DNA from 4 places in the Bradyrhizobium sp. SBR1B genome. Region 2 is predicted to be linked to each of the others. Evidence: predicted binding sites of a transcription regulator. Region 2 holds the regulator's gene; each other region holds the start of a gene.
What was found. Region 2 encodes PhoB, which activates phosphate uptake and scavenging genes when phosphate is short. Its sites were predicted from a motif close to TGTCATNNANCTGTCAT; they were not measured.
Positions count from the first base shown of each region.

Region 1: a site for PhoB is predicted at 5,844-5,860, ahead of GGD61_RS03475 (UDP-2,3-diacylglucosamine diphosphatase). Genes of this name have one in related genera too.
Region 3: a site for PhoB is predicted at 6,077-6,093, ahead of GGD61_RS20880 (DUF2794 domain-containing protein). Genes of this name have one in related genera too.
Region 4: a site for PhoB is predicted at 5,198-5,214, ahead of GGD61_RS26075 (STN domain-containing protein). Genes of this name have one in related genera too.

Region 1 covers NZ_JACIHC010000001.1:686,639-693,892, forward strand. The annotation lists gene GGD61_RS03450 (glyoxalase) at 1-206, shown strand, start outside; gene GGD61_RS03455 (RbsD/FucU family protein) at 203-646, opposite strand; gene GGD61_RS03460 (caspase family protein) at 812-2,617, shown strand; gene GGD61_RS03465 (threonine/serine dehydratase) at 2,903-3,886, opposite strand; gene GGD61_RS03470 (glycosyltransferase family 1 protein) at 3,951-4,994, opposite strand; gene GGD61_RS03475 (UDP-2,3-diacylglucosamine diphosphatase) at 5,008-5,820, opposite strand; gene thiD (bifunctional hydroxymethylpyrimidine kinase/phosphomethylpyrimidine kinase) at 6,064-6,864, opposite strand; gene GGD61_RS03485 (PAS domain S-box protein) at 7,217-7,254, shown strand, end outside.
Region 2 covers NZ_JACIHC010000005.1:256,870-264,123, reverse strand. The annotation lists gene pstA (phosphate ABC transporter permease PstA) at 1-272, shown strand, start outside; gene pstB (phosphate ABC transporter ATP-binding protein PstB) at 269-1,087, shown strand; gene phoU (phosphate signaling complex protein PhoU) at 1,099-1,815, shown strand; gene phoB (phosphate regulon transcriptional regulator PhoB) at 1,839-2,546, shown strand; gene GGD61_RS15960 (GcrA family cell cycle regulator) at 2,776-3,288, opposite strand; gene GGD61_RS15955 (aspartate aminotransferase family protein) at 3,745-4,953, shown strand; gene argF (ornithine carbamoyltransferase) at 4,953-5,876, shown strand; gene GGD61_RS15945 (Hsp33 family molecular chaperone) at 6,144-7,151, shown strand.
Region 3 covers NZ_JACIHC010000007.1:330,564-337,817, reverse strand. The annotation lists gene GGD61_RS20905 (arylesterase) at 1-162, opposite strand, end outside; gene GGD61_RS20900 (ABC transporter ATP-binding protein) at 218-937, shown strand; gene GGD61_RS20895 (ABC transporter permease) at 934-3,504, shown strand; gene GGD61_RS20890 (Bax inhibitor-1/YccA family protein) at 3,786-4,577, shown strand; gene GGD61_RS20885 (GNAT family N-acetyltransferase) at 4,906-5,436, shown strand; gene GGD61_RS20880 (DUF2794 domain-containing protein) at 5,645-6,013, opposite strand; gene GGD61_RS20875 (thioredoxin family protein) at 6,629-7,254, opposite strand, start outside.
Region 4 covers NZ_JACIHC010000012.1:37,465-44,718, forward strand. The annotation lists gene GGD61_RS40730 (hypothetical protein) at 1-780, shown strand, start outside; gene GGD61_RS40735 (filamentous haemagglutinin family protein) at 4,259-5,095, shown strand; gene GGD61_RS26075 (STN domain-containing protein) at 5,287-6,060, shown strand; gene GGD61_RS26080 (energy transducer TonB) at 6,057-6,782, shown strand; gene GGD61_RS26085 (RNA polymerase sigma factor) at 6,973-7,254, shown strand, end outside.

The DNA of each region.
Region 1 (7,254 bases), on a different contig from region 2:
GCGTGCCGGAGCACAATCCCTTTGGCATTTTCATTCGCACGCCCGAGGTCGAGGCCATTGCCGCGCGCGTGGACGATCTCATCATCCGGCCCGGCGGCGTGCTGCGCCACCGCGAATGGGGCATGTATGAAGTCGGCATCAGCGGCCCCGATGGCCTTCTCGTCCGGATTGGCTGGCCCTCGGCGCTGATGCGCCAATCCGGCTAGCTGATCACGCCCTTCCTGATCAGGAAGCAGCCGTACCCCCTGCTGTCGCCGACCTGCACGACACCAAACCCCGCCGCGGCCGCGCGATAAAAATCCGCCCGCGAGAGCTTGCCGGGAATAACGGCGCGTCCGACCGCGCGCTCGATCTCAGCCAGCACGGCGCCCTGCACGTCGGGCACGCGGTCGGGATCGTCGACCGGCGCCATCAGCCGCACCGGGTCGGGATCGAAATCGTCGAGCGGGTAGAGCGTCATGATGGCGCGAACGGCCGTCTCCATCGTCATGCCCGGCAGCTGGATCAGGCGCTGCGACGATGTCGAGCGGGCGATGTGCGTGGCCGGGTGGTTGGCGTCGACGACGACGAGGTCGTCGCCGTGGCCCATGGAGGCCAGCAGCCAGAGCAGGTCGGGCGTGAGGATCGGATCGATCGATTTCAGCATGTGACGGCAGTTCCCATTATCGATCGCTAACCATAGCAGGTTCCGAGCGTGATTCAGATCACGCAAGGCCACCATGGTGAGGGGGATCACGGACCTCAAGCTCGAACGCGGCGAGGCTCCCCGGCAACCAATCTCGCATCGAGATCAGTGCCAAAGGAGCACGCCATGTTCCGCCTAAAGCCCTTCCTGATGACAGCAAGCCTTGTGGGGAGCCTGTTCGGCTTCGCCTGCGGCCCTGTTTCCGCGCAAGTTGCCCCGGTCGAGCCGGCCCCCACCGCGCTGCAGGGCCCGGAGCAGCGGGTGGCGCTGGTGATCGGCAATTCGAACTATAAGAACGCGCCGCAGCTCGCCAATCCCGACAATGACGCCGAGTCGATGGCGAAGTTCCTGAACTCGGCCGGCTTCGAGGTGGTTGCCGCGACCGACCTGACCCAGAACGACATGCTCCGCGTGGTGCAGGACTTCTCCGCCAAGGTGTCCGCGCGCGGTCCGAACACGGTGGCGATGGTCTATTACGCCGGTCACGGCGTGCAGCTCGCCGGCGAGAACTATCTCGTTCCCGTCGACGCCAAGGTGTCGAGCCAGACCGAGCTCGTCAATAATTCGGTGCGGCTGGTCGACGTGATGTCGACGCTGGAGACGATCCCGAGCCGCATGCGTATCGTCATCCTCGATGCCTGCCGCAACAACCCGTTCCCTGATGTCAATGACGCCGGCCGCGGCCTTGCCATCGTCGATGCGCCGAACGGCTCGATCGTCGGTTACTCGACCGCACCGGGCGCTGAAGCGCTCGACGGCACCGGCGGTCACAGCCCCTACACGCAGGCGTTCCTGAACGTCGCACGTGAACCCAACGTGCCGATCGAGCAGCTGTTCAAGCGCGTTCGCCTGCAGGTGAACCAGTCCACCAGCGGTGCGCAGATCCCGTGGGAGAGCTCTTCGCTGACCTCGGACTTCACCTTCTTCGGTGACACCGCGGTTGCCGCCAACCGCGCGCCGGTCAGGGCACCGGTGGTGCAGATGGCCTCCAACCTGCCGAGCCGCTCGACGCGTCAGGCCTATGACTATGTCGTGTCGGAGGGCCGGCCGGAATATTATCAGGAGTTCATCCGGATGTACCCGCACGACCCGCTGTGCGACCACGTCCGCTGGCTGCTCAACAACATCCTGCTCTCGCAGGCCTGGCACAAGGCGGTGCTCGTGAATTCGCCGGTTGCCTACAAGACCTTCTATGACAGCTACGGCACCAGCCCCTATGCGCAAATGGCCCTGAAGCTGCAGATGCAGCCGAAGCAGATCCCCTTGATGCAGGCGACCAAGTTCCTGGCCCCGCAGAACATTGCTCCGACCTTCAAGATCGGCAATCTCAGCCAGCCGAAGTACATGCCGCTGCAGCAGGGTAATGGCGGCCAGATCAACGGTAATCTGCCGGTCGTGCAGAAGCCGGTCGACGGCATTGTCATCGGCAAGCTCGGCAATGGTGGCCAGATCGGCAACCTGCCCTCGGGCAACAACCAGCCGAACGGCACGCCGTCACAGACCCCGGGCAAGATCGTCACCCTGCCTGCGCCGACCAACACGACCACCAGCAATGGCGGCATCGGCAAGATCGTCACCCTGCCGGCGACCAACAACAAGCCGGACGCTGGTAACGCCAATGGCAAGCCGGGCAAGATCGTGAGCATGCCGGTGAATGTCGGCAAGGGCGGCACGAAGATCGAGACGAAGCCGGTCAACGTTCAGACGCAGAACAACCCGATCCGCGTCAACAACGGCAACACCGGCATCGTGAAGCCCAACAACAATCCGGTGAACAAGGTGCAGGTGCAGAACAACGTCCAGAACAACCGCCCGCAGCTCAACACGATGCCGAGCCGCGTGGTCAACAGCAACAACAACTTCCGGCAGTCGATGAACCAGGCGCCGAGCATGAATGGCGGCGGCAACCGTCGCGGCGGCTTCATGCACTGATTGGGAGAAGAAGAAGGTGCGCTCCCTCCCCCGCTTGCGGGGGAGGGTTGGGGAGAGGGTGTCTCCACAACGGGACAGTCCCCAAGAGGAAAGAGCCCCCGCCCGGCGCTTCGCGCCGACCTCCCCCGCAAGCGGGAGAGGTTGCACCGAGCAAGCGGTTAGTTCGATCCACAAGATCGACAAACACAAAAAAGCGGCAGAGCGGCAACGCTCTGCCCCTTCTTCATAAACCCTTAGATGTGGTCATTCCGGGATGCGCCGAGAGGCGCAGGCCCGGAACGACGGCTAGGCCACCAGCTCGGCGAACAGGTCGGCGTCGACATTGCCGCCGGAGAGCACGATCACGACGTTCTTGCCGGCGACATCGAGCCGGCCCGCCAGCAGCGCGGCCAGCCCCACCGCGCCTCCCGGCTCCACCACGAGTTTCAGCTCGCGATAGGCGAAGGCGACGGCGGCGCCGACTTCCTTGTCCGACGCGGTGACGCCGCGCGCGAGCAGCTTGCTGTTGATCGCGAAGGTCATCTCGCCGGGGATCAGGGCCATCAGCGCATCGCAGATGGTGCGGCCCGCGGGTGGATGCGGCTCGCGATGTCCTGCGCTCAGCGAGATGCCGTGATCGTCGAACGCCTCGGGCTCGGCCACCACGATCTCGGCGCGCGGATAGCGTGCCTTCACGGCGGTCGCTACGCCCGCGATTAGGCCGCCGCCGGAGGCCGGTGCCACCACGATGTCGGGGCTAAGGCCGAGGCCAGCCAAGTCTTCCGCGATCTCGCGGCCGGCGGTGCCCTGCCCCGCGATCACGAAGGGATCGTCATAGGGCCTCACCAGCGTCGCACCGCGCTTTTCGGCGATGCCGCGCGAGATCGCCTCGCGGTCGTCCTTGTCGCGATCATAGAGCACGACCTCGGCGCCATAGGATTTGGTGCGCTCGCGCTTGGACAACGGCGCATCCGCGGGCATCACGATGGTCGCCTGCATGTCGAGGATTTTTGCCGCGGCCGCCACGCCCTGGGCGTGGTTGCCGGAGGAGAACGCCACGACGCCGCCGGCGCGCTTGTCCTGCGGGATCGAGAACACTTTGTTGAAGGCGCCGCGGAACTTGAACGAGCCGGTGCGCTGGAGCATCTCCGGTTTCAAGAACACCTTCGCGCCGACGCGCTCGTTGAGCACGGGAAAGGACAACAGCGGAGTGCGGATGGCGTAGGGCGCGATCACGCGCGCTGCGGCGTCGATATCGGCGGGGCCGATCGGGAGGAGCTGTTCGGTCATGGCCGAATGTTATCGCGGCCGATGAGGCCCGGGCAAGACACCTCCGCGCGAGGATTTGTCCTCGTCAGGCCACGAAGCGCGGCTGTTCCGCGCCGTTCCGGCCAGGCAGCACCGCGCCTACCGCCTCAATGCTGGCCACAAAGGCCCTCGCCGAGGCTTCCCAGGTGTAATTGGCCGCGAACGCGACGCAGTCCTGCCGGGAGATATCCAATGCCGCGAAGCAGGCGCTGCGCAAGTCGTGATCGAGCGCGCCGACCGGGGCATCACCGATGACGTCGCGGGGGCCCTTCACCGGGAAAGCGGCCACCGGCAGGCCGCTTGCGAGCGCTTCGAGCAGCACCAGGCCGAACGTGTCGGTCTTGCTCGGAAACACGAAGACGTCGGCGGCCGCATAGATATCCGCCAGTTCCTCGCCGTGCTTCTCGCCGAGGAAGATCGCATCGGGATAGGCCTCTTCGAGCGAGGCGCGCGCGGGGCCGTCGCCGACGATGACCTTGGTGCCGGGCAGATCGAGGTCGAGGAAGCCCTCGAGATTCTTCTCGACGGCGACGCGGCCGACCGACAGGAACACCGGCGCCGGCAGGCAGAGATCGATGGCGCGGGGGTGGAACAGCTGGGTGTCGACGCCGCGCGGCCACAGCACGACATTGTCGAAGCCGCGCTCGGTCAGCTCGCGGGCGAGCGCAGGCGTTGCCGCCATCACGGCGCGGCTGGCGCTGTGGAAGCGGCGCAGCGCCCGCCAGATCAGCGAGCCCGGCACCGGCACGCGGGCGCGGACATATTCGGGAAAGCGGGTGTGGAAGCTGGTCGTGAACGGCAGCCTGCGCTGGCGGCAGTAGCGGCGGACCATCAGGCCGATCGGCCCTTCGGTCGCGATGTGGATGCTGTCGGGGCGCGCCTCCGCGATCAGCTTAGCAATGCGCGCCGGACGCGGCATCGCCAGACGCACGTCGCGATAGCTCGGCATCGCAAAGGTGCGGAACGATTGCGGCGTCAGGAATGTGAATTCGACGCCGAGGCTTTTGCCGGCGTCGGCGAGCTTGGTCAGCGTCCGAACCACACCGTTGACTTGCGGGTGCCAGGCGTCGGTCGCGACCAGGATGCGCATCAGGCGGCCTCTGTTATGCAGCTCTGGCTGCGACCTGCGGGACTTGTGCCGGCTTCTGCAAATGATCCGCCCAGGTGATGATCTCGAAATGGCCGTCGTCGTGCTCGACCAGGGCCGTGCAGCTCTCGACCCAGTCGCCGCAATTCATGTAGCGGATGCCGCCCTCGTCGCGGATCACGGCGTAGTGGATGTGGCCGCAGATCACGCCATCGGCGTCGTGGCGCCGCGCCTCGGCGGCGAGCGCCTGCTCGAACGCGCCGATATAGTTGACGGCGTTCTTGACCTTCTGCTTGGCCCATTGCGACAGCGACCAATAGGGCACGCCAAACAGGCGGCGGAAGAAGTTGACGAAGCGATTCATCTGGATCGCGAAGTCGTAGGCCTTGTCGCCGAGATGGGCGAGCCAGCGCGCGTTCTGCACCACGAGATCGAAGATGTCGCCGTGGATGACGAGATAACGCTTGCCGTCCACGCCGGTGTGGACGGTGTTCTCGACGACGTCGATGCCGCCGAAATGCGTGCCGTAATAGTTGCGCAGGAACTCGTCGTGATTGCCGGGGATGTAGACGACCTTGGCGCCCTTGCGCGCCTTGCGCAGCAGCTTCTGCACGAGGTCATTGTGGGATTGCGGCCAGTTCCAGCTCGATTTCAGCGCCCAGCCGTCGACGATGTCGCCGACCAGATAGATCGTGTCGGCATCATGGTAGCGCAGGAAGTCGAGCAGAAGATCGGCTTGAGAACCGCGGGCTCCGAGATGAACGTCGGAGATGAACAACGTGCGAAAGCGCCGCTCCGGGCTCTCGTCACTCACATCGTAACTTCCCATGCGCCAGCCTGTAACAATGTCCCGTGACAGGGGGATGACCGATTGAACTTTTGAGGCACCTTCAGATACGAATCACGCCTTGCCTCGCCCTCTCCGCGAATATCAGTCGCATGCGACAATCAGGCGACATGGCGCCGCAGGGGGCGCCGCAGCAATCCTACCCTCCCCCTCCAGGGGAGGGTGAACTACCCACACGAGCAGCGCTGAACAGACGAACGGCTGCGCTCCCGCTGGCCGCCCGCCTCAGTAGAACTTGTGGAAATGATGGACCGGGCCGTGGCCATGACCGACGCTGAAGCGGTCAGCGGCTGCGATGGCCGCGCTGATCCAGGTCTTGGAGTTGCGCACGGCAAGCTCCAGACCTTCGCCCTTGGCGAGCCCCGCCGCGACCGCCGAGGACAGCGAGCAGCCGGTGCCATGGGTGTTGCGTGTGGCAACGCGCGGCGCCGCAAGCGCGATCGTGCTTTCGGACGTGACGAGATAGTCGGTGCTCTCGGCGCCCTCGCCGTGTCCGCCCTTGATCAGGACCGCACCGCAGCCGAGCGCCAGCAGGCGATGCCCCTGGGTTTCGATCTCGGCCTCGCTTGCCGCGATCGGCTCGTCGAGCAGAGCCGCGGCCTCCGGCAGATTGGGCGTGATCACCGACGCCAGCGGTATCAGTTTTGTGCGGAGCGCGTCGACGGCCTCGGATGCCAGCAGGCGGTCGCCGGAGGTCGCCACCATCACGGGATCGAGCACGACGTGCCCCGGCGCCCAGCGCGACAGCGCGGCCGCGATCGCATCGATACTGGCGACCTGGGCCACCATGCCGATCTTCACCGCGCCAATGTCGAGATCGGAAAACACCGCATCGATCTGCGCGGTGACGAACTCGGCCGGCACCGCATGAATGCCGGTGACGCCGCGCGTGTTCTGCGCGGTCAAGGCCGTAATGACGGACGCGCCGTAGACGCCGAGCGCGGCAAACGTCTTCAGGTCGGCCTGGATGCCGGCGCCGCCGCTCGAATCGGAGCCGGCGATGGTGAGTGCGACCGGGGTCGTCATCGCCGGGCACCTTTGCTGGATAAGGACACCGCCATGACCTGTCCTAGCGCGGCCGTGGAACACCGGCAAGCGCGCCGAGCCGCGGCCGATAGTGATTCGCGACGCCGTGCATTCCCTGCGAATCAGGCAAACAGCGGGCCGGCTCGCCCCGCAATCGTGCGGACTTGAAAATGCAACCGCGCCGGACCCTTGGTATAGTCTCGAACCTCACCTGCTTCGCCGAAGAGCGCGAGGTGAGAGTGGAACTGTCCAGCGACACCCATGTTGCGGGCTCCCGGCCCGCAAGCCGCCTGGAACGGAATCTTGGGGTGGGAATGATGTGGGCTTTTTTGAACGTCTTCTCGACTCGTCCATGCTGTCGCCGCACGGCATCTGCCTGTTGTGGGAGCC
Region 2 (7,254 bases):
GGTCGGGCCTCATCACCGGCGTGCTGCTCGCCACCGCCCGCGTCGCCGGCGAGACCGCGCCGCTGCTCTTCACCGCGCTGTCGAACCAGTTCTTCAGCCTCGGCCTGAACAAGACGATGGCCAACCTGCCGGTTACCATCAACAACTTCGTCCAGAGCCCCTATGCCTATTGGAAGCAGCTCGCCTGGAGCGGCGCGCTGCTGATCACGCTCACCGTGCTTGCCCTGAACATTGGCGCGCGCATCCTCGGCGCCGAGAGGACTGCAAAATGACCGACCTGTCCGTATCCATGAGTTCCAACGCTCATCTGGCCTCGCAGCCGCTGCCGGAAGCTCCGGCCAAGGTGACGGTGCGCAATCTCAATTTCTATTACGGCGAGCACCACGCGCTGAAGAACATCAACCTGACGCTGGGCGCCAACCGCGTCACGGCGTTCATCGGCCCGTCGGGCTGCGGCAAGTCGACCCTGCTGCGCATCTTCAACCGGATGTACGATCTCTATCCGGGCCAGCGCGCCACCGGTCAGCTCATGCTGGACCAGACCAACGTCCTCGACCCCAGGCTCGACCTCAATCTGCTGCGCGCCCGGGTCGGCATGGTGTTCCAGAAGCCGACGCCGTTCCCGATGACGATCTACGAGAACATCGCCTTCGGCATCCGCCTCTACGAGAAGATCTCGAAGTCCGAGATGGACGACCGCGTCGAGAAGGCGCTGCGCGGCGGCGCGCTGTGGAACGAGGTCAAGGACAAGCTCAACGCCTCCGGCCTGTCGCTCTCCGGCGGCCAGCAGCAGCGCCTGTGCATCGCCCGCACCGTCGCGGTGCGCCCTGAAGTGATTTTGTTCGACGAGCCCTGCTCGGCGCTCGACCCGATCTCGACCGCCAAGGTCGAGGAGCTGATCCAGGAACTGTCCGAGAACTACACGATCGCGATCGTCACCCACAACATGCAGCAGGCGGCGCGCGTCTCCGACAAGACCGCCTTCATGTATCTCGGCGAGCTGATCGAGTTCGACGACACCAGCAAGATCTTCACGTCGCCGAGCGACCGGCGCACGCAGGATTACATCACCGGCCGGTTCGGCTGAGGAGACGCGACATGGGTACTGAACATACCGCAAAGGCTTTCGACACCGACCTCCAGGAGCTCACCCGCCTGGTCGCCGAGATGGGCGGCATCGCCGAGCGCATGATCGTCGATTCCGTCGACGCGCTGATCCGCCGCGACGTCGCGCTCGGCCAGCGCGTCGTCACCATCGACGCCGAGCTCGACGCGCTGCAGAAGCGCATCGAGGAACGGGCGGTGCTCACCATCGCCCGCCGCCAGCCGATGGCGGTGGACCTGCGCGAGATCGTCGGCGCCATGCGCGTTGCGACCGACCTCGAGCGCATCGGCGACCTCGCCAAGAACATGGGCAAGCGCGTCGCCGCGCTGGAGACCGACTTCCATCCGCTGAAGCTGTTCCGCGGCCTGGAGCACATGACCGACCTCGTGCAGCAGCAGGTCAAGTCGGTGCTGGACGCCTATGCCGCGCATGACCTGCCGGCGGCGATGGCGGTGTGGAAGGGCGACGAGGAAGTCGACGCGATCTGCACCTCGCTGTTCCGCGAGCTCCTCACCTACATGATGGAGGATCCGCGCAACATCTCGTTCTGCATCCATCTGATGTTCTGCGCCAAGAACATCGAGCGGATCGGCGACCACGCCACCAACATCGCCGAGACCGTGTTCTACATGATCGAAGGCCAGGCGATCACCGACAAGCGGCCGAAGGGCGACATGACCACCTTCGCCACGACGGTCCCGAATACCTGAAGACTTGAAGGAGCGACGACCCGATGGGCGCACGCATTATGGTGGTTGAGGACGAGGAAGCTCTCACCGAGCTGCTTCGCTACAACCTCGAAGGCGACGGCTATGACGTCGAGACGGTCATGCGCGGCGACGACGCCGACACCCGCCTCAAGGAGCACATCCCGGACCTGATCGTGCTCGACTGGATGCTGCCGGGCCTGTCGGGCATCGAGCTGTGCCGCCGCCTGCGCACCCGGCCCGACACCAAGCAGCTCCCGATCATCATGCTCACCGCGCGCGGCGAGGAGAGCGAGCGGGTGCGGGGGCTTGCGACCGGCGCCGACGACTACATCGTCAAGCCGTTCTCGGTGCCGGAGCTTTTGGCGCGCGTGAAGGGCCTGCTGCGGCGCGCCAGTCCTGAGCGGCTCGCGACAGTGCTGGCCTATGGCGACATCGAGCTCGACCGCGACAAGCGCCGCGTGGCGCGCTCGGGCCGGCCGATCGATCTCGGCCCGACCGAATATCGCCTGCTGGAGTTCTTCCTGGAGCATCCCGGCCGCGTGTTCTCGCGCGAGCAGCTGCTCGACAGCGTCTGGGGTCGCGACATCTACATCGATGAGCGCACTGTCGACGTCCATATCGGCCGCTTGCGCAAGCTGCTCAATCTCGGCCGCGAGCAGGACCCGATCCGTACCGTCCGCGGCGCCGGCTACGCGCTCGACGACCGCTTCGCGAAGGCGGAGCAGACGTAAGGTTTGCTGGCGTTGGCTTTGGCGGGCTGCCGCCGCATTCTCCGGCGTCGTCCCTGCGAAAGCAGGGACCCATAACCACAGGCAGTGGTTTGGCGAAGACTCGGAGTGACCATCTCGCGCGACAACTGCGCCTTGTGGTTATGGATCCCCGCGTTCGCGGGGAATGACACCGAGTTGGTTGAGGCGCCGTCGTGTGACGGCTGCCGTCTTTGCGATCAGCTAGATCCGCTCAGCGCGGACCCGGCTTCGCCGGGGCGCGCCGGCGATCCGCCGCTGGCTGATACGCCACGCGCGAGTGCTGGGCGCAGTAGGGCAGGCCGGACAGTGCCTTGCCGCCGCAGAAGAAGAAATCCGGGCTCGAGGGATCGCCGACCGGCCAGTGGCAGGTCGCCTCGTTGAGCTCGAGCAGCGACAGCCGCTGGCCCATCGGCACCACGTTGTCATAGGTGACGGGTTCAGCCTCCACCTCGACCTCGAAGGCCTGCGCCAGCGCGGTGTTGCCGCGCGCGATGGGGCGGGTCACCCGCATCATGTGCTGCGCGGGACGCGCCTTGCGCGGCCGGGGCGCTGCCGATGAAGGGCTCTTGGCGCGGCCGGACAGACCGAGCCTGTGCACTTTGCCGATCACGGCATTGCGGGTCACATTGCCGAGCTCAGCTGCGATCTGGCTGGCCGAAAGTCCGGCCTCCCAGAGCTTTTTCAGCTGCTCGACGCGATCGTCGGACCAGGTCAAAACCGTCATTGCACCCTTTCCCTCGCTACGCGCCAGCCATCCTGGGGCCTCGCAGCGATTGCCTAAGCCTTCAAAAACCCGTGCCGTCAGAATCCCTTAAGGCTCGCCGGGCGCGTGACTGACGCCCGAACGTTTACGCCGGTACAAGAGGACTCTTGGGATCAGAACCGCTGCACGAGATGTCGTATCTGACAATCCAAACGCTACAATATGGCGTGACTCCCGCGCAAGAGTCCGCCGACTCGCTTCCACATGTTCCGTGGTGAAAACCCGCAAAATCGGCACCGCAAGACTACGGATTCAGCGTTTCCTGAGGCTTTCCGGGCGGCATTGACACCCGTCTTGCCAAGCATAAGATAGTCCCGCGTGCCGCCCTTAAAAGGCGGCACGTTTCGTTTTCCGGGCCGGTCGATGGTGCGTTGCGCAATGCACGCGTCACACCGTCCGCAACATTCAAGTGACATCATGACTAACAGCGCAGCGCCGCATTTGCTCCCCGTTTTCGCCAGAGCCGACCTCGGCTTCGAGCGCGGCGAAGGCTGCTGGCTGATCGCGACCAATGGCGATCGCTATCTCGATTTCACCTCGGGCGTGGCAGTGAATGCGCTCGGCCATTGCCACCCGCATCTGATCAAGGCGCTGCAGGAGCAGGCGACCAAGCTCTGGCACATGTCGAACCTGTTCCAGAGCCCGGACGGCGAGAAGCTCGCGAGCCGGCTTTGCAACGAAAGCTTTGCCGACTTCGTGTTCTTCTGCAATTCGGGCGCCGAAGCGCTGGAAGGTGTGATCAAGCTGGTCCGCCATCATCACTTCTCCAAGGGGCATCCGGAACGTTATCGCATCATCACCTTCGAAGGCGCCTTTCACGGCCGTACGCTGGCAACGCTCGCCGCGACCGGCTCTGCAAAATATCTCGAAGGCTTCGGCCCGCCCATGGAAGGCTTCGACCAGGTGCCGCATGGCGATATCGAGGCCGTCAAGAAGGCGATCGGCCCGCACACCGCCGGCATCCTGATCGAGCCGATCCAGGGCGAGGGCGGCGTGCGCTCGGCAACGCCGACCTTCCTCAAGGCGTTGCGCCAGCTTTGCGACGAGAAGGGCCTGCTGCTCGCCTTCGACGAGGTGCAGACCGGCATGGGCCGCAGCGGCGATCTGTTCGCCTATCGGCGCACCGGCGTCACGCCTGACGTGATGTCGCTGGCAAAGGCGCTCGGCGGCGGCTTCCCGATCGGCGCAGTGCTGGCGACCGCGGATGCGGCAGCCGGCATGGGGCCCGGCTCGCACGGCTCGACCTTCGGCGGCAATCCGCTGGCGATCTCCGCGGCCAACGCGGTGCTCGACGTCATGCTCCAGCCCGGCTTCTTCGACCACGTGCAGAAGATGTCGCTGCTGCTGAAGCAGAAGCTCGCCTCCGTGATCGACCGTCATGGCGATGTCGTCAGCGAAGTGCGCGGCGAGGGCCTTCTGATCGGCATCAAGGCCGTGGTGCCCTCCGGCGATCTCGTCGCGGCGCTGCGCAATGAAAAACTGCTCACGGTCGGGGCCGGCGACAATGTCGTGCGTTTCCTGCCACCGCTGATCGTGACCGAAGCCGAGATCGAGGACAGCGTCGGGCGGTTAGAGCGCGCCTGCGCCGCGATCTCGTCCAGCCAGACCAAGCGGGCGGCAAGCTGATGAGCAAGTCCCCGAAGCACTTCCTCGATATCAACGAGCTGCCGCTGTCGGAGCTCAAGACCATGCTCGCGGCGTCCTCCGCCATGAAGGCGAAGCAGAAGGCGCAGCAGCCGGTGCGGCCGCTCGAAGGCAAGACGCTGGCGATGATCTTCGAGCGCCCGTCGACCCGGACACGCGTGTCGTTCGACGTCGCGATGCGTCAGCTCGGCGGCGAGCCCATCATGCTCACCGGTGCCGAGATGCAGCTCGGCCGCGGTGAGACCATCGCCGACACCGCGCGCGTGCTGTCGCGCTATGTCGATGCCATCATGATCCGTATTCTCAACCATGACGCGCTGCTGGAGCTTGCGGCCAACGCGACGGTACCCGTCATCAACGGCCTGACGCGGCGCTCGCACCCCTGCCAGGTGATGGCCGATCTCATGACCTATGAGGAGCATCGCGGCCCGATCGAGGGCAAGACGGTGGCCTGGACCGGCGACGACAACAACGTGCTGGCGTCCTGGGCTCACGCCGCCGAGCGCTTCAAGTTCCAGCTCAATGTCGCGACGCCGCCGGAGCTCGCGCCGAAAAAAGTGATGCGCGACTTCATCAAGGCGACCGGCGCGCCGATCATGCTCGGCACCGATCCGGAAGCCGCCGTGCGCGGCGCCGACTGTGTCGTCACCGACACCTGGGTGTCGATGGGCGACAAGGAAGGCGAGCACCGCCACAACGTGCTCAAGCCCTATCAGGTCAACGGCAAGCTGATGTCGCTGGCCAAGCCCGATGCGCTGTTCATGCACTGCCTGCCCGCCCATCGCGGCGAGGAGGTCACCGACGACGTGATCGACGGTCCGCAATCGGTCGTGTTCGACGAGGCCGAAAACCGCCTGCACGCGCAGAAGGGCATTCTGGCCTGGTGCTTCGATGCGGTGAAGTAAGGGCGCTGCAAGCCCGACGGTCGCCTCACACACAACTGTCGTCCCTGCGAACGCAGGGACCCATACCGCGGAATCTCTCTTGTGGCAGGCTGGCGGAGGCGAGCGGTCTTCGCCAAACCGCATCCTGTGGTTATGGGCCCCGGAGCTGCGCTTACGCTTGTCGGGGACGACATCGAATTTGCCGCAACGTTGTGCAACCTTATCGCCCCCGAACCCACCACCCCGCGCCCCTTCCATTTCCCACCGACCGACCCCAGATAACGCCCCATGGTTTCCCAATCCCCTCAGATGAAAGCCGGCCCCGAAGGCCCGGTTCGCGCGCCATCAGCGGTTCCGATCGATGACGCCGTGTTGCCCTACGAGGTCGACGCGCTCGACGTGCGCGGGCGCCTGGTGCGGCTTGGCCCGGCGCTCGACGAGATCCTGACCAAGCACGATTACCCCGCGCCGGTCGGCAAGCTGCTCGGCGAGGCCATCGTGCTGACGACGCTGCTCGGCTCGGCGCTGAAATTCGAGGGGCGCTTCATCCTGCAGGCCCAGACCGACGGCCCGGTGTCGTTCCTGGTCGTCGACTACATGGCGCCGGATCGCCTGCGGGCCTATGCGCGCTTCGATGCCGCGCGTCTCGGCGATACCAAAGATTCCGGCACGCTGCTCGGCCGCGGCCATCTCGCCATGACCATCGACCAGGGCCCCGACATGAGCCGCTACCAGGGTCTGGTCGCGCTCGACGGCGGCAGCCTCGAAGACGCCGCCCACGAATATTTCCTGCGCTCCGAGCAGATCCCGACGCGCGTGCGCCTCGCGGTTGGCGAGGAGTGGCGCTCCAACGACGGCGGCAAGCATCGCTGGCGCGCCGGCGGCATGCTGATGCAGTTTCTGCCCAAGGCGGCGGAGCGCGCGCGGCAGGCCGATCTGCATCCCGGCGATGCCCCCGATGGCGTCGAGGTGCACAGCGTTGCCGAAGACGACGCCTGGGTCGAGGCGCGTTCGCTGATCGAGACCGTCGAGGACGTCGAGCTGATTGATCCCGAGCTCTCCGGCGAGCGGCTGCTGTTCCGCCTGTTTCACGAGCGCGGCGTGCGCGTGTTCAATCCGATGGTCCTCAAGGCGCAATGCTCCTGCTCGCGCGATGCGGTCGCCGCGATGCTGAAGAGCTTCTCGCCCGACGACCGCGCCGCCATGGTCAAGGACGACAAGGTCGTCGTCACCTGCGAGTTCTGCAGCTCGGTGTATGATTTCACGCCGGACGAGGCGGGCGTCGAAGGCGCGTAGCGAGCTCTCGTAGGGTGGGCAAAGGCCTACTTGCGCCGTGCCCACGAGCGCTCGACGGCGGCGAAAGACGTGGGCACGCTTCGCTTTGCCCACCCTACGGCGC
Region 3 (7,254 bases), on a different contig from region 2:
TTTGAGTTTGGCCGGGAACGAATCCTGGGCCGAGAGGCCGAGGCCCGCACTCAAGGAATCGCCGAGGACCACGAGCTTGATCGGTTTGGCCGCCGGCTGGGCCTGCAACGACGGCGTTGTCGCGATCGTCATCAAACCGAGCATCAACACGGCTATGTGCATGAACAATCCGTAACGCCTCTCGACCGCGCCATCGGAGTTGCCATATGACCGGACCATGGACACTCGCATCGAACCCTCGTCGCTCACCGCTGCCGCGGACACCATCGCCATCTCCAACGTCAATCTCTCATTGGGCACGGGCGCGGCACGCGTTCACATCCTCAAGGATATCAGCCTGCGGGTCGCCTCGGGCGAGACGATCGGCCTGATCGGCCCGTCAGGTTCGGGCAAATCCACGCTGCTGATGGTGATGGCGGGGCTGGAGCGTCCTGATAGTGGAGAGGTGGTGGTATCGGGCACGCCTTTCAATGCCCTCGACGAGGACGCGCTGGCCCGCTTCCGCGGCCGCCAGGTCGGCATCGTCTTCCAGTCCTTTCATCTGATCCCGACCATGACGGCGCTGGAGAACGTCGCGGTGCCGCTGGAGCTCGCCGGCAATCCCGATGCCGCAACGCGCGCGGCGCAGGAGCTGCAATCGGTCGGGCTCGGCGATCGCCTGCATCATTATCCGACCCAGCTCTCCGGCGGCGAGCAGCAGCGCGTCGCACTCGCCCGCGCGCTGGCGCCCGATCCCGCCATCCTGGTCGCCGACGAGCCGACCGGCAATCTCGACGAGGCCACCGGAAAGCAGATCGTCGATCTCCTGTTCAGCAAGCACGCCGAGCGCGGCATGACCCTGGTACTGGTCACGCACGATTCCTCGCTCGCGCATCGCTGCGACCGCGTGATCCGGCTGCGCTCGGGCCGCATCGACACGCAGTCTGCGCCGGCATGAGCGCCTCGGCCGAGCCGTTCGCGAAGCCAAACGGCATCGCGCTGTCCCTGCGTTACGCGCTGCGCGAATTGCGCGGCGGCCTGCGCGGTTTCTATGTCTTCATCGCCTGCATCGCGCTCGGCGTGATGGCGATCGCCGGCGTCGGCTCGGTGTCGGCGAGCCTCTCCGACGGCTTGGCCCGCGAGGGCCGCACGCTGCTCGGCGGCGACGTCTCCTTCGTGCTGTTCCAGCGCGAAGCCAAACCTGAAGAGGTCGCCTTCCTGCGCTCGCGCGGCACGGTCTCGACCGCCGCGACCTTGCGCGGCATGGCGCGCGCGGCCGATGGCCAGCTCGCACTGGTCGAGATGAAGGCGGTCGACGACACCTATCCGATGCTGGGCCAGCTGACGCTGGCGCCACAGCTGCCGATGTCCGACGTCCTTGCGGAACGCGACGGCGCGTTCGGCGCGGCCGCCGATCCGACGCTGCTGGCGCGGCTCTCGCTCAAGACCGGCGACCGCGTCACCATTGGCGCTGCGACCTTCCAGATCCGCTCGACAGTCGAAGCCGAGCCCGACAAGCTCGCAGGCGGCATCGGCTTCGGACCGCGCTTCCTGATCAGCGAGGCCGGCCTGCGCGCCACCGGCCTGATCCAGCCCGGCAGCCTGGTGCGCTGGGTCTACCGGGTGAAGCTGCCCGATACGGCGAACAACGAGCGCGCCACCGAAGCCTTCATCGCGGACGCGCGGAGCGCTGCGCCGCAGGCCGGCTGGGAGATCCGCAGCCGCTCCAACGCCTCGCCGCAACTCGAACGCAACATCAACCGATTCACACAATTCCTGACGCTGGTCGGCCTTGCCGCGCTGCTGGTCGGCGGGGTCGGCGTCGCCAATGCCGTGAAGAGCCATATCGACCGCCGGCTCGAAGTGATCGCGGCCCTCAAGGCCGTCGGCGCCACCGGCCGCGACGTGTTCGGCATCTATCTGGCGCAGGTCCTCCTGCTCGCAGGCATCGGCTCGATCATCGGCCTTGCGCTCGGTGCCGCCATGCCGTTCGCGATCGTCGGCCTGTTCGGCAAGCTGCTGCCGCTGCCGGTGGTGCCGGCCGTGCATGCCGACGAGCTCGCGCTGTCCTTCATTTATGGCCTCCTGACCGCGCTCGCCTTCGGCCTGTGGCCGCTCGGGCGCGTCCACGACGTGCCGGTGGCCGCGCTGTTCCGCGACACCATCAGCTCGGAATGGCATCGGCCGCGCGCGAGCTATCTCGTGTTCATGGGCGTCGTGATTGCGCTGCTGATCGCGGTCGTGATCGGGCTGTCGTTCGACAAACGCATCGCGGCGGTGTTCGTGGCCTCCTCGGTCGTCGTGTTCGCCCTGCTGCGCGGCATCGCCGCCCTGCTGATGGCCATCGCGCGGCGGCTGCCGCGGACGCGGCTGCCGATGCTGCGGCTGGCGATCGCCAACATCCACCGGCCGGGCGCGCTGACGCCCTCGGTGGTGCTGTCGCTGGGGCTCGGGCTCGCCGTGCTCGTCACCATCACCCAGATCGACGGCAATCTGCGCCGGCAGTTCCTGGCAGCCCTGCCCGACCGCGCGCCGTCCTTCTTCTTCATCGACATCCCGAGCACGCAGGCCGAGCAGTTCGACGGTTATCTGCGCCGGATTGCGCCGGGCGCGACGGTCGAAGACGTGCCGATGCTGCGCGGGCGCATCGTCGCCGCGCGCGGCGTGCGCGCCGAGGAGCTCAAGCCGACCACCGATTCCGAATGGGTGCTGCAGAGCGACCGCGGCCTGACCTATACCGGCGAGCTGCCGAAAGGCTCCAAGGTGGTCGAGGGCGAATGGTGGAGCGCCGATTATTCCGGCCCGCCGCTGGTCTCGATGGAGAAGAAGATCGCCGACGGGCTCGGCCTCAAGCTCGGCGACCAAGTCGTGGTCAACGTGCTCGGCCGCGACATCCCGGCCAAAATCGGCAATCTGCGCACCATCGACTGGCAGGGGATGGGCATCAACTTCGTTCTCGTGTTCTCGCCGAACGCCTTCAAGGGCGCCCCCCACACCCACATCGCGACGCTGACGGAAACGGGCGGAACTGCGGCAGGCGACGGCAAGATCATCAAGCAGGTCGCCGACGCCTATCCGATGGTGACGAGCGTGCGCGTGCGCGAGGTGATGGAGACGGTCGGCTCTGTCGTGACCAATCTGGCGCTGGCGATCCGCGGCGCCAGCGCCGTGACCCTGATCTCGGCGATCCTGGTGCTCGGCGGCGCGCTCGCCGCCGGGCATCGCCACCGGGTCTACGATGCGGTGATCCTGAAGACGCGGGGCGCGACCCGGCTGCGGCTGCTCGGGGCCTATGCGCTGGAATACCTCCTGATCGGGCTCGCGACCGCGGTGTTCGGGGTGATCTCCGGCAGCATCGCGGCCTGGATGATCGTGACGCGGCTGATGACGCTGAGCTTCGTCTGGCAGGCCGGCAGCGCGGCCGGCGTGGTCGCGGCCGCGCTCGTCGTCACGGTCGGACTCGGGCTCGCGGGCACGCTGCTGGCGTTGAACAAAAAGCCCGCCACGGTGTTGCGGAATTTGTGACAAAATGTAGCGGATGGCTGCACGAGAGCAGAATCGCACGATTTCTGCGATTAACCACGACTGCCCGTCAGGTTCGCGTCAGGATTGCCGCCAAGGGCGACATTCAGCCGCGCGTGGAAGGTTGCAGCTAATGTGTTAGTTTCCCACATATCGAATGGGTTCGGAGCCCCGATTGTTAGCCAAAATTTAGTCGGTTGGCGTCGGTATCCGAGATAGAGTTTGACGAACCGGCGGCATGGCGACCCTCGTGCCGGACCGGACCAACCAACGGGAATTCGACCATGTCGGACCTAGACCGTAACTACGCTTCTCCTTTCGGCAGGGCCGCCGGGCGTGTTGACGCCGCGACGGTCGATGCCGGCCTGCGCGCCTATATGCTGCGCATCTACAACTACATGAGCATTGGCCTCGCCATCACCGGCCTTGCCGCGCTCGGTGTCTACATGGCTGCCGTGACCGACGTTCCGACGGCGGAATCCGTCCGCGTCGGCAAGCTGTTCCTGACCCCGTTCGGCTACGCGATGTTCGTCAGCCCGCTGAAATGGCTGTTCATGCTCGCGCCGCTCGCCATGGTGTTCGTGATCTCGGCGGGCATCAACCGTCTCGCTCCCTCGACCGCCCAGATCCTGTTCTGGGTGTTCGCGGCGCTGATGGGCATCTCGCTGTCGTCGATCTTCCTGGTGTTCACGCACACCTCGATCGTGCGGGTGTTCTTCATCACTGCGGCCACCTTCGGTGCGCTGAGCCTCTACGGCTACACCACCAAGCGTGACCTGACCGGCATGGGCTCGTTCCTGTTCATGGGCCTGATCGGCATCATCATCGCGAGCCTGGTGAACCTGTTCCTGGCGAGCTCGATGCTGCAGTTCATCGTGTCGGTGGTCGGCGTGCTGGTGTTCGCGGGCCTCACCGCCTGGGACACCCAGCGGCTGAAGAACGACTACATCTACGGCTACGCCTCGGCCGGCGGCGACATCGCAGAGCGTGCGGCCATCACCGGCGCGCTGTCGCTGTACCTGAACTTCATCAACCTGTTCACGCTGCTGCTGCAGCTCCTCGGTCAACGTGACTAAGCGCAACGACGAGAGAACGGATAGGAACCCCGGCCGAAAGGCCGGGGTTTTTGTTTGGGGGTGCGGTGGCGCTTGTAGCCCGGATGGAGCGCAGCGCAATCCGGGAAAGTCCTTTCCGCGGATAAGGCGGCCCCGGATTACGCTTCCCTCCATCCGGGCTACAAGGCCACGAGTGCCGCCTCTTCCTCCTCGTCATTGCGGGCGCAGCGAAGCAATCCAGAGTCCCTCCGCGGATGCATTTCTGGATTGCTTCGCTGCGCTCACAATGACGGTGTGGCAACATCGTTGCCCCTTCCAGCGCCAGCGGGAAGGCTCTAATCTTGCCGCCATGTCCGCACCTGAAATCAGGCCCACAACCGAGGCCGACCTTCCCGCCATCACCGCCATCTACCAGCAGGCCGTCCGCGAGGGCACCGCGACGTTCGAGCTGGAGCCGCCCGACCTCGTGGAGATGACGCGCCGTTATCGCGCGCTGGTCGACGGCGGCTATCCCTATTTCGTCGCTATCCTCGACGGCCGCGTGGCCGGCTATGCCTATGCCGGCGCCTACCGCCCGCGCCCAGCCTACCGCTTCACGGTCGAGAACTCGATCTATCTCGATCCCTCCTTCCACCGCCGCGGTGTCGGATCAAAGCTGCTGGAGCGGCTGGTCGCCGAATGCGAGGCGCGCGGCTTCCGCCAGATGATCGCGGTGATCGGCGATTCCGCCAATGCCGGCTCGATCGGCGTGCACACCAAGGGCGGCTTCAAGATGATCGGCACGCATCCCAATGTCGGGCTGAAATTCGGCCGCTGGCTTGATACGGTGATGATGCAGCGCGACCTCGGCGAGGGCGCGAAGACGGTGCCGACAAAATAGATCTCGTAGGGTGGGCAAAGCGATACCCGGGACCACCGCGAGACAAAACCCGGATGTCGCTGCGCTCATCCGGGCTACGAAGAATTCGCCACATCACTGCTGTCGTAGGGTGGGCAAAGCGAAGCGTGCCCACGATTCGTGGCGATAGAGAAAGGACGTGGGCACGGCGCAATGCGCTATTGCCCACCCTACGGCACCGGTCGTGCGGCTACACCACCGCCAATTTCCGATCGATCACCAGCAGCACGCGCTCCAGCTCGTGGCCGCGGCGCAGGATCAGCCCCGTCGCCGAGATCACGCTGTACATGCCCTGCTTGCGCGCCAGCCGCGGATCCTTCTCGATGCGATAGATCGGCACTTCCGAGGCACGGCGATAGACCGAGAACACGGCGCGATCCCTCAGGAAGTCGATGGCATAATCGCGCCATTCGCCGTCCGCGACCATGCGGCCGTAGAGATTGAGAATACGATGCAGCTCGAGCCGGTTGAACGTCACCCGGCTCAGTTGCGTCGCCGCCGCGGCGGGGCGGGCCGCCGCGCGCTGCTCGCTCGGATCGGCATCCTCCGACAGACTCATGGAGCGCTTCCTCATCGCACGGCATGACCCGAATCCGCGAAGACCGTCCCCGGAACCTGGATCATGACAGCTGCATGATTGCGCCAACCGGCCACCGCCGCAAGGGGCTCCTGATTCAACCGGTCGAATCGGTTACGAATCGGGGCACACGCTATGGTGGAACTCCCTCGCGGCAAACCGTCACGGGATCGTTAGCAGGAATCATACTCTCGCCGCTTTTCCGCCTAGCGACTGCCGCCCTGCATTGCGAAAAGACTCAGGTGCGTTGACCCGGTCCTTTCGGTTCCGGATTCCTCAGCCCCCAGCCCCCCGGGGTCGAACAGGATCGGGTCTGTACGCGCGACAAGGAGGGCCAACGCAAGTTGGTCCTTTTTTGTTTGTGTCGGGATGTTTCTGCCCCGGCGAAATTCTCCTCTCATCAGCGCCAACAGTCTCTCCCCTCATCCTGAGGAGCCGCGCTCCCTTCGCGTGGCGTATCGAAGGATCGAGGCCCAACCGCATGAGCGGGGCCGGCATGGTTCTCACGGCGATGCGAAACATCGTCCGGTAGACGCGCGCAAGAGCGCGCTCCTCACCATGAGGGTGGGCAGTGAGTACGACGCTAGAGAATTGAAATCAGTGCAGCGACGTGTAGGCCGCACCCAGCATCGTGCCGGGCTTCTCGCGGCTGCCGTCCTGGACATAGACCACCGCGCCGTCGACGCCGTCGCGCGTGAGGTTCTCGATCGGCACCGTCCAGCTTTCCGAACGCCCGGTCCAGTCACCGACCTTGAGCAGGTTGCGCACCACGTTGTGATAGGTGACCTGCTGTCCGCGATTCTCGCCTCGGGTGATTGCGATCGGGACTGACTTGGCGATCGAACAGATCCAGACCTCGCCATGCGAGACGGCCGGCTCGTTGCTCGCCGCCACCGATACGTTGATCTGCTTGCCCGCGAGCGACATCGTCACCGGCACGCTCATCACGCCCGTGCCCTTGTCGGTCTTGCCGATCGCGCTCTCGATGCCGGCACGATCGCTGCCGATGACATGGGTGGAGCCGTTGACCACGACCTGCGGCGTGTAGACCTCGCGATCACCGCGCATGCGCGAATAAGCACGCTGCCGTGCAGAGAAGCGCGAATCCGCCAGCGTGTCCTTCCAACCCAGATAGTCCCAATAGTCGATCGGCATGCTCAGCGCGATGATCGACGGGTCTTTGGAGAGATCGCCGATGATCTGGTCGGCGGGCGGGCAGGAGG
Region 4 (7,254 bases), on a different contig from region 2:
GGCTTCGAGAAGGAGTTCTTCGACGTGTCTCATCTCGCTGGGTGCCCGCGGCGGCTCGGTGCTGCTCGCGTCCGGCGCGACCCTCGATCTCGGCTCGGCCCGCGACTCCGAAGGACGTCCCATCGGTGGCGGTGCGGGCACGCTTGCGATCGAACAGGACAGCAGCCAGGTCACGCTGGAAGGCACGATCAATGCCAGGGCCGCGGCGGGCAAACGCGGCGGCTCCTTCTCGCTCGACATCGCCGCGTTGTCGGATTTCGGCGGGCTCAACCAGCGCCTGAATGGCGCCGGCTTCACCAAATCGCGCAGCTTCTGGATTCGTTCCGGCGACGTCACGCTCGACGGCGCGACCACGGCCGAGGAATTCGCGCTGGCTGCCGATCAGGGTACGGTGACCGTCGCAGGCTCGATCGACGCGCGTGCGACCTATGGCGGCTCGATCTCGATCTATGGCGGCCAGGGTCTGACCGTGACGAATGCGGCGCTGCTGCGGGCGGGTGCGACCGACACGGTGAATGGGCTCGGCTCCGGCCGGGTCACACTCGGAATCTCGAACGGCGTGCTGCGGGTACTGGGCGGCGTGATCGACGTGGCGGGCGGCGAAGGCGGCAAGGTCACCCTGCGTGCGCCCGTCATCGAGCAGCCAGGGGCCGACAAGGTGAATGTCAGCTTTGCCGGCACGATCAACGGCGCGCGCGAGATCGTGCTGGAGGGCTACAAACGCTTCGACCTTGCGACGCTTGCATCCGATCCGCGCTTCGTCGGCGTCACCGTCAATAGCGGCGGCCAGGCCGAACTCGATCTCACGAAGGCCGCGGCCGGCAAGCTCAACGTGCTGGCAGATTACGGCGCCGGCACGCTGGTCGAATTCGTGCGCGACTTCGACGTCAGTGCCGGCTATGCGGATCTTGGCTCACTGACGAGCCAGTCGAACTTCCACGCGCGCGCGGGCATAGAGCTCAATTTTTCCGGCGACATCGTGCTCAAGAGTAACTGGAATCTCGGCGCAGGCGTGGTCAATCAGGCCTCGGCGCTCGCGGCTGGCGTGATGGCGATCGAGCCGGTACTGGGCAAGGCCTATGTGGTTGCCGGCAAGGAAAGCGCTTTGCTCCGTGACCATACGACCATGGCTTATCGCACCGGCGGCAGCATTCTCGGAGAGCCGGGCGTCCTGACCATGCGCGCCGGAGGGAATATCGATCTGAAGGGCAGCGTGACGGACGGCTTCTTCCAGTTCGCCAACCCGCTGGATTCGACATACGTCGCCGCCAAAGGCACCATCTCGACGAACCTGAGCATGGTGTTCAACGTCGGTCGCACCAGTACCACGTCCAATCTCTCGCCCTACGACAGCGCGAGCACAACCAACCCTTCAGTCTATGCCGGTATCACCTTTGCGACGGTCGGCACGAGGAAAACCGAAACCGTGACGGCGCCGCCCACGCTGGTCGGTGTTCCCTATAGCGCAGAGGCCAACTCGCCGGGCGCAAGTGCGCCGAATGCGCTCGCTTATTCGGTCCTGTTCCCCTCCATCACCGAGCCGGACGGCTCGAGGGTGGCGGTGCCTTCCTGGAGCTTGGGGCTCGTCGCGGGCGCCACGCCGATGGGCGAAAGCGCCGACCCGACGCGCCTCGCCAGCGGCGCGACGGGCAAGATCACGCTCAGCGAGCAGGCGGGTTACACCTATGTCAGCGGCCTGAATTCCGTCGCCGCGACCGCTCTTGTCGACTCGGTTGCCAGCTTTGGCGCGGGCAGTGCGCCTGGTTCGACGACGATGAATCCCGCCGATTGGCCTGCGAGCCTGGAGTCCACCTCTGGCACCCGTCTCAACAGCAATTCCAGCGCGCAGATTTCTTTCGGTCTGCCGACGGATCCAGCCTACGGCTACGTGCTCGACCTCTGGAATGACTATGCCGCCGCGAAGGGCCTGAACACCAATCCGGCGCAACCGCAGGCCGACTTCAGATGGACCAGCACGGCCGCGAGCGGCGGTAGCCGCCTCAACGTCATCACGAAATACTCGACCTTCAAGGACTTCTACCTGACGAAGATCGTCCCCAATCTTGCGACCATCACTTCGCTCTATGCGACGACCAAGCCCGGGCCGACCACGACCACCGTCAATCCGATCACCATGGTTCGCACCGGCACCGGCGACGTCAGCATCGCGGCGCGTGGTGATCTGCAGCTCAAGGGCGGCGCCTCGATCTATACCGCTGGCCGGCGCGATCTCGCCACGTTCAACGATTTCACCACCGCGCCGGCGAACGCGACCTACGGAGTGGGCGGCGGCCATCTCGCCGTTGCGGTCGGCGGCAATATCGACGTGGCCCTGCCGGCGGACCGCTCGCAGATGCAGCACTATTCGGAGTGGCTAAACCGGCAGGGTGCGACGGATAACGCCTACGTCTTCGGTCCCTGGGCTCATTCCGCATACGGCCAGATGCCGGCTCAACAAAGCTCCTGGTGGATTGACTACGCCAACTTCCTGCGCGGGGTCGGCGCGCTGGGCGGCGGCAATGTCGAGGTCCGCGCCGATGGCGATCTCAACAATCTGACGGTCGCGCTGCCGACCAATGGCCGTGTGCGGGGCGGGCGCTCCACGACGGAGGCAAAGTTCCTGGAACTGCGCAACGGCGGCGCGATGACCGTTGAGGCGGGCGGCGCCGTTCGCGCCGGCTATTACTACATCGGGCGCGGCGCCGGAACGATTACCGCTGGTGAATTTGCGGTCGGGCGCGATGTCAAGGCGCTGGTAGGGACGCAAATCGTCACCTATCCGATCGCCCCGATCCTGTCGCTCGGTGACGCAACCCTGGACGTGCGAACCGCAGGCGACCTGCGGCTGCAAACGGTCCTCGATCCGCTTCTGGTCGGCAAGGGGATGTCCCACGAACTGACGTTCATGAGCAGTCAAAGCGAGCGCACCGCGCTCAACCTGACATCGACGGGCGGAGACGTGATCCTGGTCGGGCAGGCGACATATCTGTCCAAGGACATAACGACGCCGGCCTTGCAGGTGTTTGCGAATGTGAACTCGTTGGCCGCAAATATCTATCCGCCGAAAACGCGCGTCACGGCGCTGAACGGCTCCGTGCTGAACAGCACGCTGTACACGATGCCGAGCAGAAATCCGGAGCTGCGGCTTCTCGCCGCAAACGACGTCCTCGTCGGCGAGATCGTTATGTCCCGCGCTGCGCTCGAGATGATTCCGTCACCGTTCGAGCCTGTGGGAGGCACCGTTTCCTCTCCGGTCAACCTCGGCGGTTCCTCGCCGGACACCCTGAGCGGGCTCCACAACGTCTTGGTCAATCCCTTCTCCGCGCCGGCCAGCAATATCGCCGGCCACACGCTGCATCTGTACAACCTTCGCAATCCCGACCATCTGCCGAACGAGGCAGACTACGAGCCGAGCCGTGTCTATGCCTTGAACGGATCGATCGTTGGAACGCTAATAACCCAGAGCGGCTCGATCCTCACGGCCGGCGTCATGGCCAACGAGCAGACCTGGTTCCGTGCCGGCACGGATATCCGCAACATCAACTACTCACTGCGCAACGTTCATCCGACCGACGTGTCGTTACTCGAGGCTGGCAACGACATCATCGGCGGCCCGGTGCGAGGCTCGATCTTTGTCCAGGGACCGGGCGCAATGCAGGTGAGCGCGGGCCGTGACGTATACGCGCCGGAATTGGCGATCTTCAGCACAGGCAATCAGGAATATGATTCCAACAACCGGCCAAAGGATTTCACGCAGATCCTCGGCCTGCCTCAGCAGAGCGCGGCGATCACCGTGATGGCGGGCCTCAAGGGCAAGCAACCATCCTATGATGCGTTCCTGGCGGTCTATCTCGATCCGGCAAACATCGGGAAGATGCCCGATTATCTCAAGACCACGTTGGCGGACGGCACGGTGGTACCGCTCTATCTCACCGACGCATTCGAGCAACGTTCCTCCGGGCCGCACAGGACCCGCACCGGCATCGTCTCCTTCGTGGAGGACGTGACCGGCGAGAAGCTGTCTCCGCTTGATGCCTGGACCAAATTCCAGACCCTGCCGATGCTGGTGCGCGAACGCTTCGTTCGGCAGGTCTACATGCAGGAGCTACGGGCCGCAGGCGATGACCAGAACACACCCGACACGAGCGGTAAGCCACGCAATGGCGGTTATAATCGCGGTTATGCCGCGATCGAGACGCTGTTCCCGGGCAGCGACTGGGCGGGCGACGTCAGGACCGGAAATGCCAAGTTCCGCACCATGTCGGGCGGCAGCATCGAGGTCTTGACCCCCGGTGGCGGCCTGCAAGTTGCTGCGCTCGGCAAGCCGGCGCCGGTGGAGTTCGGCCTCGTCACACTGGGACCGGGCGACATCAACCTCTTTGCGCGCGACAGCGTCACCGTGAACCGCTCGCGTATCCTGACCTTTGCCGGCGGCAACGAGATCATCTGGTCGACGCAGGGCGACATCGACGCCGGCCGCGGCGCCAAGACCGCGCGCGTGCCCTCGGCGCCGGAGATCCTGACCGATATCGATGCCGTCACGCGCGTGCTCGAGAAGGCCGATATTTCCGGAAGCGGCATCGGAACGATCATCGGCTTCACCGGGGTGACGGAAGGTGACGTCAACCTGATCGCTCCCCAGGGTACCGTGAATGCCGGCGACGCCGGCATCCGCGTCAGCGGCGACATCCTCATTGCGGCGCGCTTCGTCGTCAACGTGGACAACATCCAGGTGTCGGGCCAGAGCAAAGGAGTGCCGAAGGCGGAGGTCAAAACTGCGCCGCTCGCGATCGATACCAAGGACAAGGCTGCAAATGACGCCGTGAAGGACGTGACCAAGCAGGGATCTTCGGATCGGCCGTCGGTGATCATCGTCGAAGTTCTCGGGTACGGCGGTGGCGGCGGCGGTCAGTTTCCTCAGCCCGATGCCGGCGACGATGAGAGGCGGCGGGCGCCCGACAAGCAGAGCTACGATCCGAACGGCATGTTCCGCGTGCTCGGCAATGGCGAGTTCACGGCCGAGCAGTTGAAGAACCTGACGGAGGACGAGCGAGCCGTGCTGTTGCAGCGGCTGGGGCGCAAGGCGTCGCTCTAGGGCAGGGCCCGGGCAGGCATCCGGGTCCGACGTCCGGTCGTGCCGGTTCGTATCGATCGGCCGGGTGGGGCCCCACCCGGCCGATTGCACCGGTTAGATCACTGTCATGCAAACGATATAGAGGAGGCATCGCCCGCGCTTCAACGATCCAAACAGCCGAAGTGCGGTTTCTGGTCGACAAGAGCAGCACGATGAAAGCAGTTACATTGCATGGCGTCGCGGCGTCGGATGCCGACGGTCCTCGAGGCGGTCGCCGCGCCGCGTTCCGCTTGCTGGTGCTATTGCCCGCCTGGCTGATGACGGTCATCCTCGGCGCCAATGCCGCTGAAGAAGACCGGGTGGCGCGTGCGGAAAGGCCGATCGCATTCCGCATTCCGGCACAGTCCCTGGCTGGTGCGCTGCAAGCCTATGGACAGATCACCGGCATTCAAGTGCTCTATGAAAGCAACTCCGCGGTCGGTCGAACGTCGGTCGCGGTTGAAGGAACGTATGCCGCCGATGAAGCGCTGAACCTGCTGCTCGCGGGCACGGAGCTGAAGGTGCGCTATATTCGTCCCGACGCCATCACGCTTGCTCTTCCCAGCGCAGAAGGTGTCGGCTATGCACCTCCGGCGGCTCCGCTCGCAACATCGGACCTGTTCCTGGGAAGATTGCGCGTGCGTCAGACCGGCGATGCCGACGACGCCGCCAGATTGCAGGATTATAGCCAAAGAGTGCAGATGGACATTCAGAATGCACTTCGAAAGAACGCAAGGACGCGCGATGGCAATTATCGCGCGGTGCTGGATATCTGGATCGATCCCGCGCGCACGATCGAACGCACCGAGTTATTCCGCTCGACCGGGGACCATGAACGGGATCTTGCGGTGTCGGCGGCGCTTCGGGGCTTGACGATCAGCAAGCCGGCGCCAGCGAATACGCCACAGCCGGTCCGCGTCGTCATCATGGTGAAGTCCCTGCAATGAGCGACAGCGATGTCCGCCCTGGAAACGAGAAGGGACGAGCGGCGGTCTTTGGACCCTATCGAGACGACGACCTGGATGCCGCCTCGCCATCGGGAGAGTTCTATCGCCTGCTGGGTATTCCCGCCCTGGCGGCCGTTCTTTTCGTTGGTGGCGTTTACTGGATCAGGATGCAAGTGCCAGCCGGCTCTCCGGGGCAACAGTCGGCTGCGATCGTGCAGGTTCAGCTGCTTCCGCGGCCCGATGCCGTTCCGATAGCAGTCGCTTCGGATTCTCAACCGGAAAAGGAGAATGTCGCCAGCAGCGCCGATACGCCATTGAAGGACCCAAATCCGACGCCATCCGACGATCCCGTTCCGGTCCCGAAAGCGAGAAGCTTCACGCCCGGAGACGCTCCGCCCTCAAATGTCATGTCGGCGCCGTCCGCCGTGAGCGGACCTGCCAGCAGTGCCGCCATCAAATTTCAGCAGTCGCTGCTTCGGCACGTTTCGCGCTATCAGCGCTATCCCAACGCGGCGCGCGCGATGCACCTTGAAGGAACGGTCGTCACGCAGTTCGCCATGGCCAGGGATGGTACGCTACTCGGCGTCTGGGTTCGGACGAGCTCGGGTCAATTGCTGCTCGACAAGGAGGCAATCGAGACCATCCGGCGAGCCCAGCCGCTGCCGCCGATTCCGCCCGAGCTGCCGGATCGGCTCAATATTCATCTGGAGCTCGAGTTTTGACCCGCCATGAAGTCCGTGCTTGGGCGATGGACAGGCATTCGTGCAGTGGCGGGCCGGACGCGATGTCGTCGCTCGCGCCTTGTGTCATAAATGTGTAGCCCGGCAACGCTACGACCTTCCGAACCTTTTGCAGTAGTTGCGTAGGCAATGTTTGCGCCGGAAATACCAGAGTATGTTGGGCACGTGAAACGTGGCTGATAGCAATCGAATACGGCTGCGGGGGCAGTTGGTCGAGAACTATGAAGGCCTGATCCGGAAGCTTACGCGCCGGTTAGGATCGGCCGATTTCGCCCACGAAGCCTTGCACGAAACGTTTCTGCGTCTCGACCGAGTCACGGATGCCGAGCCCGTACGCAGTCCTGCCGATTACATCTTTCGTACCGCCATCAATATCGCGAAGGATCGCCAGAAAGCGCAGAACTATCGTGTCAGCGCGTCGGAGATAGATGCGCTTCTCGATATATGTGATGAC